Linked DNA regions of Arenibacter algicola. Each later gene encodes a partner of the first gene's protein in a complex. Links are inferred from orthologs where the notes say so. Each region holds a gene or a part of one and is shown in the gene's direction. Other genes may lie near its edges. The genes, in order: secY and secA.

Evidence for each region.
Region 2: the proteins of secY (region 1) and secA are in contact, whole or in part, in a crystal structure (PDB 3DIN), measured with the Thermotoga maritima proteins. The link is inferred for Arenibacter algicola from one-to-one orthologs. Residues at the interface, in WP_004081795.1 of Thermotoga maritima: Glu108, Gly109, Glu110, Glu111, Ala236, Glu237, Arg238, Arg239, Ile240, Thr241, Ile242, Gln243, Tyr244, Ala245, Arg246, Arg247, Val248, Thr249, Gly250, Arg251, Arg252, Val253, Tyr254, Gly256, Ala257, Ser258, Thr259, Tyr260, Leu261, Pro262; in WP_004082002.1 of Thermotoga maritima: Glu261, Ala262, Arg263, Lys300, Ala301, Arg302, Thr303, Ile304, Ile305, Leu323, Tyr324, Asp325, Pro326, Val329, Ser330, Tyr333, Ile336, Lys340, Phe345, Val349, Glu363, Phe364, Tyr374, Ser375, Gly376, Gly377, Glu393, Ile395, Thr482, Ser483.

Annotation. Positions count from the first base shown.
Region 1 is NZ_JPOO01000003.1:1,666,119-1,669,423, reverse strand. The notes cover bases 105-3,084. They hold secY (preprotein translocase subunit SecY), read left to right. Parts: upstream 105-912; coding sequence 913-2,256; downstream 2,257-3,084. Other genes in these bases: rpsK (30S ribosomal protein S11), read left to right, coding at 2,992-3,084; rpsM (30S ribosomal protein S13), read left to right, coding at 2,604-2,978; ykgO (type B 50S ribosomal protein L36), read left to right, coding at 2,485-2,601; infA (translation initiation factor IF-1), read left to right, coding at 2,260-2,475; rplO (50S ribosomal protein L15), read left to right, coding at 448-900. Outside these bases: more of rpsE, read left to right, coding at 1-104; more of rpsK, read left to right, coding at 3,085-3,305. UniProt on the Escherichia coli protein: The central subunit of the protein translocation channel SecYEG. Consists of two halves formed by TMs 1-5 and 6-10.
Region 2 is NZ_JPOO01000001.1:1,276,040-1,280,248, reverse strand. What follows is about bases 75-3,958. They hold secA (preprotein translocase subunit SecA), read left to right. Parts: upstream 75-398; coding sequence 399-3,758; downstream 3,759-3,958. Other genes in these bases: U735_RS0105610 (DUF2795 domain-containing protein), read left to right, coding at 75-232. In the rest of the region: more of U735_RS0105610, read left to right, coding at 8-74; U735_RS0105595 (sensor histidine kinase), read left to right, coding at 4,068-4,209. UniProt on the Escherichia coli protein: Required for protein export, interacts with the SecYEG preprotein conducting channel.

The DNA of each region.
Region 1 (3,305 bases):
TCGGTGGAGCTAGAGTTTATATCCAGCCTGCATCGCACGGTACCGGAGTAATTGCAGGTGGTGCGGTTAGAGCGGTATTGGAAGCAGTAGGTGTTCATGATGTATTATCTAAATCACAAGGTTCTTCCAACCCTCATAACGTAGTAAAGGCTACTTTTGATGCGCTTTTACAGCTTAGAGGTGCTAAGACAGTTGCAAACCAAAGAGGTATTTCTTTAGAAAAAGTTTTTAAAGGATAAAACCAAGAATATAATGGGAAAGATTAAAGTTAAACAGGTAAAGAGCAGTATTAAAAGAGCTCAAAATCAAAAGAGAACATTAGAGGCTCTTGGTTTACGAAGAATAGGACAGGTTGTAGAACATGATGCTACCTCAAGTATTCTTGGAATGATAAATAAAGTTAAACACTTAGTTTCCACAGAGGAGGCTTAATATAATTTTAGTGTTATGAATTTAAGTAATTTAAAACCAGCGGAAGGTGCTGTCCAAAAAGCCGGTAAAGTCGTAGGTAGAGGTCAGGGCTCCGGAAAGGGAGGTACTGCTACCAGAGGACATAAAGGTGCTAAATCCAGGTCTGGTTATTCTAAGAAAATTGGTTTCGAAGGTGGTCAAATGCCATTGCAGAGACGTGTGCCAAAATTTGGTTTTACAAATATCAATAGAAAGGATTACGCTGGGATCAATCTGGAAAAATTACAGGAATTGGTAGATAAAGGAGCCATTAAGGATACGGTTACTTTGGATATCCTTGTAGAAAACGGATTGGTAGGCAAAAACGATTTGGTTAAGATTCTTGGTAATGGAGAGCTAAAAGCTTCCCTTAAAGTTTCTGTACATAAATTTACAGCTACCGCAAAGGCCGCAATTGAGGCTGCAGGTGGTGAAGCTATAAGTTTATAAGCAAAGAATACTATGAAGAAATTTTTCGAGACATTATCAAATATTTGGAAGATTGAAGAACTAAAGGGTAGAATAATCGTTACCCTTGGTTTGCTTTTGGTGTATCGTTTTGGTGCGCAGGTGGTACTTCCAGGTATTGATTCTACCCAGTTAGCTGGGTTGGCCTCCAGTACTGATAGTGGTATTTTGGGTATTTTAAATGCCTTTACCGGAGGAGCATTATCCAATGCCTCGGTTTTTGCGTTGGGAATTATGCCCTATATTTCTGCTTCTATTGTAGTACAATTAATGGGTATAGCCATTCCTTATCTACAAAAGTTGCAAAAGGAAGGCGAAAGCGGAAGAAAAACGATCAATCAAATTACCAGATGGCTTACTATCGGTATTTGTATTGTTCAGGCTCCTGCTTATTTGTACAGTTTGGGAGCTTTAGGTGTTCCTGACAGTGCCTTCGTATTTGGTAAGGGACTTGATTTTGTGATACCCTCAGTTATTATTTTAGTTGCTGGAACCATTTTTGCAATGTGGTTGGGAGAAAAAATTACCGATAAAGGAATCGGAAATGGAATATCCCTTCTGATCATGATCGGAATTATAGCTACCATGCCTCAGAATTTTGTGCAAGAATTTATATCCAGGACTGCAAATAACAACGGTGGACTTATGTTCATGCTTATTGAAGTCATTATTTGGTTTATCGTGATTTTGCTTTGTGTATTGTTGGTAATGGCTACACGTCAGATTCCTGTTCAATATGCAAGAAGAACGGCTTCCGGTGGATATGAAAAGAATATTATGGGATCTAGACAGTACATTCCTTTAAAGTTGAATGCTTCTGGAGTAATGCCTATTATATTTGCGCAAGCCATTATGTTTGCACCTGGGTTGTTGGGTAAAACCTTTAACAATACCGCGGTAGGACAGTGGATGGAAGTTCAGTTCCAAGATATATTTGGATTGGCCTACAATCTTTTGTTCGGGTTCTTGATTATTGTGTTCACCTATTTTTATACGGCGATTACAGTACCTACCAATAAAATGGCGGATGATCTGAAAAGAAGTGGTGGTTTTATTCCTGGAATTAGACCAGGAAAGGAAACTGGGGATTTCTTGGATAAGATAATGTCATTGATTACATTACCTGGATCTGTTTTTCTCGCTTTATTGGCGGTATTACCGGCAGTGATTGTTAAGATTATGGATGTACAGGCTGGTTGGGCATTGTTTTACGGAGGAACATCATTGTTGATCATGGTTGGTGTGGCGATCGATACAGTGCAACAAGTAAATTCTTATTTGTTGAACAGACATTACGACGGTTTGATGAAATCAGGAAAAAATAGAAAGGTAGCATAGATTATGGCTAAACAATCAGCAATAGAGCAAGATGGAAGCATAATTGAGGCATTGTCAAATGCCATGTTTCGCGTGGAGTTGGAAAACGGTCACGTGGTAACAGCACATATCTCTGGAAAAATGCGTATGCATTATATTAAGTTACTTCCAGGGGATAAGGTTAAGCTCGAAATGAGCCCTTACGATTTAAGTAAAGCAAGAATTACATATAGATATTAAGTAAATAGGATGAAAGTTAGAGCATCAATAAAGAAAAGAAGTGCCGAGTGCAAGATTGTGCGTAGAAAAGGCAGATTGTACGTAATTAATAAAAAGAATCCTAGATTTAAACAAAGACAAGGGTAATTATGGCAAGAATTGCAGGTGTAGACATACCAAAACAGAAAAGAGGGGTAATAGCCCTAACCTATATCTTTGGTATAGGAAAAAGTAGGGCTAAGGAGATTTTATCTACTGCCCAAGTAAGTGAGGATACCAAAGTATCTGACTGGAACGATGATGAGATTGGTCGTATTCGTGAGGCAGTTTCTTCTTTGACTATTGAAGGGGAATTGCGTTCTGAAAACCAATTGAACATTAAGCGTTTAATGGATATAGGTTGTTATAGAGGTATTCGCCACAGATCTGGTCTGCCTTTAAGAGGTCAGCGTACCAAAAACAACTCTAGGACAAGAAAAGGTAAGAGGAAAACAGTTGCTAACAAGAAGAAGGCAACTAAATAATAATTAGGATATTATGGCAAAGGCAAATGCAAAAGCGGCAAAGAAGCGTAAAGTTATAGTAGAGTCTGTGGGCGAAGCCCATGTTACTGCTTCTTTTAATAATATTATTATTTCTTTAACCAACAAGAAGGGTGATGTAATTTCTTGGTCTTCAGCAGGTAAAATGGGTTTCAGGGGTTCTAAAAAGAACACTCCTTATGCAGCTCAAATAGCTTCTGAGGATTGTGCTAAAGTTGCTCATGAAGCTGGTTTAAGAAAAGTAAAGGTTTATGTAAAAGGACCGGGAAATGGTAGGGAATCTGCTATCCGTTCCATACATAACTCAGG
Region 2 (4,209 bases), on another replicon or contig:
AATTACGATGTATTGGACATTAGAATTAGCATCCTACCTAAGTGATGCGCCCTGGCCCGCAACAAAAGACGAATTGATAGATTACTCAATTAGAACCGGTGCACCTTTGGAGGTTGTAGAAAACCTACAGTCCATGGAGGAAGAAGGAGGGGAGATTTATGAATCGATCGAAGAGATTTGGCCAGACTATCCTACCGAAGAAGACTATCTTTGGAACGAGGACGAGTATTAAAATATTAACGGAATTTCAACAAAAAAGTCTCATATGAGGCTTTTTTTTTACGTAATTTTGATGTTGGAAATCTTTAATCCAAAAGATGGCATTTCACGTGCCAACTTTTGTGCACATACATTGTAAAAGGCTTTTACCAAGTCTTTCATTAATAACAGAAATCATTATGAGTTTTTTAAATTCAGTATTAAAGGTATTTGTAGGGGATAAATCAAAGAAAGATGTCAAGGACCTACAACCTTTGGTAAATCAAATAAAATCGTTCGAAGCGGCCTTGGAAAAATTAAGCCACGATGAACTTCGGGAAAAGACTGCCTTTTTTAAAAATAAAATAAAAGAAGACTGTAAGGAGATCAATGAACAAATAGGCAAATTGCTGAAAGAGGTTAAGGAGTCTGCTGACATAGACAAGAACGAAGATATTTATGCGGATATAGACAAGCTGAAGGAGGAGATATATACCATTTCCGAAAAAGCCCTGACAGATATGCTACCTGAAGCCTTTGCAGTTGTTAAAGAAACGGCAAAGCGCTTTGCCAATAATGAAACCATTACCGTTAAAGCTTCGGAATTCGACAGACTGCTTTCCGGTTCAAAAGATTACGTTACCTTAAATGGTGACAGTGCCATCTGGCAAAATTCCTGGGATGCCGCCGGCAAGCAAGTTACTTGGGACATGGTACATTATGATGTACAGTTAATCGGTGGGATTGCCCTTCATCAGGGAAAGATTGCCGAAATGCAAACAGGGGAAGGTAAGACCTTGGTGGCTACCCTACCCCTCTATTTAAATGCCCTGACTGGAAATGGAGCCCATTTGGTTACCGTAAACGATTATCTAGCCAAAAGGGATAGTGCCTGGATGGCGCCTATATTCGAGTTCCACGGACTTTCAGTGGATTGTATAGACAAACACCAACCCAATTCCGACGGTCGTAGGGCCGCCTATAACGCGGATATTACCTATGGCACCAACAATGAGTTCGGCTTTGATTATCTAAGGGATAATATGGCGCATACTCCTAGTGACCTGGTTCAAAGACCACATAATTATGCCATTGTGGATGAGGTGGATTCTGTTCTTGTAGATGATGCACGTACCCCCTTGATCATTTCAGGTCCGGTGCCGGAGGGCGATAGACATGAATTTAATGAACTGAAGCCCAAAGTAGGTGACATTGTCAACAAACAGCGCGCCTATTTAACCGGAGTTCTGGCCGAGGCCAAAAAATTGATTACCGAAGGAGATACCAAAGAAGGAGGTTTCCTATTGTTACGTGTACACCGAGGTCTTCCGAAGAACAAGGCCTTGATAAAGTTTTTGAGTGAAGAAGGAGTAAAACAGTTACTTCAAAAGACCGAGAACTTTTATATGCAGGATAACAACCGCGAAATGCCGAAGGTAGATGAAGAACTTTGGTTTGTTATCGATGAAAAAAACAATCAGATAGAGCTCACCGAAAAGGGTGTTGAATATCTATCCGGTGATGGCGACAAGGACTTTTTTGTAATGCCGGATATTGGCCACGAAATAGCAAAAATTGAGAATCAGGATCTTGAAATCAACAAGGAAGCCGAATTAAAGGAGGAATTGTTCAAGGATTTTGCCATAAAAAGTGAGCGTATCCATACCATGAACCAGCTTTTAAAGGCATACACACTTTTTGAAAAGGATGTAGAGTATGTGGTAATGGAGAACAAGGTTATGATCGTGGACGAGCAAACAGGCCGTATCATGGATGGTCGCCGTTATTCCGATGGATTACACCAAGCCATTGAAGCCAAGGAAAATGTAAAAATCGAGGCAATGACCCAGACCTTTGCTACCGTAACCCTACAGAACTACTTTAGGATGTACAGCAAACTGGCAGGGATGACCGGTACAGCTGTTACCGAAGCTGGGGAATTTTGGGAAATTTACAAGTTGGATGTGATGGAAATCCCAACCAACAGACCTATTGCACGAGACGACAGACAAGATTTGATCTACAAGACCAAACGCGAAAAGTACAATGCCATAATAGAAGAGGTTACCAAAATATCACAATCGGGAAGACCCGTACTTATTGGTACTACCTCGGTAGAGATTTCTGAACTACTTTCCCGTATGTTAACGATCAGGAAAGTACCGCACAATGTGCTTAACGCCAAATTGCACAAAAAGGAAGCAGATATTGTAGCCGAGGCCGGAAATGCCGGTGTGGTAACCATAGCTACCAACATGGCAGGTCGTGGTACCGATATTAAATTAAGTACAGAAGTAAAAAAAGCCGGAGGTTTGGCGATCGTAGGAACTGAACGCCATGATTCAAGAAGGGTAGACAGACAGCTTAGAGGTCGTTCCGGCAGACAGGGAGATCCAGGAAGCTCTCAATTCTATGTTTCCTTGGAAGACAACCTTATGCGATTGTTCGGCTCGGACAGGGTGGCTAAAATGATGGATAAAATGGGCTTGGAAGAAGGGGAAGTGATACAGCATTCCATGATGACCAAATCCATTGAGCGTGCCCAGAAAAAAGTAGAGGAAAACAATTTTGGTGTCCGTAAGCGATTATTGGAATATGATGATGTTATGAACGCCCAAAGGGAAGTAGTCTACAAAAGAAGACGGCACGCCCTACAGGGTGAGCGACTTAAGGTAGATATCGCCAATATGATCTACGATACCTGTGAGGTAATTGTAGACACCAATAAAGCCGCCAACGACTATAAGAACTTTGAATTTGAACTTATAAAATATTTCTCCATTACCTCTCCCATAAGCGAAAACGACTTTGCCAAAATGGGCGTACAGGAAATGGCAAATGTTATTTACAAAACGGCATATACCCATTACAAGGACAAAATGGAGCGCAATGCTGCCACTGCCTTCCCAGTAATAAAAAAGGTCTATGAAGACAACGCCAATAAGTTTGAAAGAATAGTGGTACCTTTTACGGATGGAATAAAATCCTTGAATGTGGTAACCAATCTTCAAGAGGCCTACGAAAGTAATGGCAACCAATTGGTAACAGATTTCGAAAAGAACATTTCACTCGCTATTATTGATGATTCCTGGAAAACACATCTGCGCAAAATGGACGAGTTGAAACAATCCGTTCAATTGGCCGTACATGAGCAAAAGGACCCCTTGTTGATCTACAAATTTGAGGCCTTTGAACTTTTCAAGGGAATGATAGAAAAGGTGAATAAAGAAATTGTCTCATTCCTGTTCAAAGGAGAACTTCCAACACAGAGTCCGGAAATCCAGGAGGCGAGAAATATTCGCAGGCCAAAGGAAAACTTAAAGACCTCCAAGGAAGAAATTCCCAACAGTGATGAAATGTCTGCCCAAAGCAGGGCTGTAGGTCAAAATCAAGGTGGCCGGCCACAGGTAACCGAAACCATTGTTCGGGAAAAGGCCAAAATAGGAAGAAACGAAAGAGTTACTATTAAGAATGTAATGTCTGGCGAAAGCAAGACGTTAAAATACAAACAAGCTGAACCGCTTTTGGACAAAGGCGAATGGGTAATTATAGAAGATTAGTAAAAACACACTAACAGCTTCATAATTAAAGTAGTACACTCAAAAAAGCGATGCCCCCTCAAAGGCGTCGCTTTTTTATTGTCCAAATTTTAATATATTTATATTAAGTCTAAGGTTTTTCTGACGGAAAAGTAGAATAAAATTGAATAATAATGATGAAAAATTGGGGCCAAAAATCAATAGACCCAAAATCCAACCTACTAGGTATAGGGGATTTCTATAAAACTATTGTTTTACCTTTAAAATTCATCGCGCTTTAATTCAAACGATTATCTTTACCCTCAGAATACAACCATTAACCATTTTTTAATGCAAATACCCACTCTGGATCAGTACCGCCTAAAGGACAAAGTCCGTTTAACGTTAAGGGTTAACTATATTTCCTCTGTCCTGTCCATTATATTTGGTATTGTATGTACTTATTTCCTTAATATCACTCAAATAATCCCTA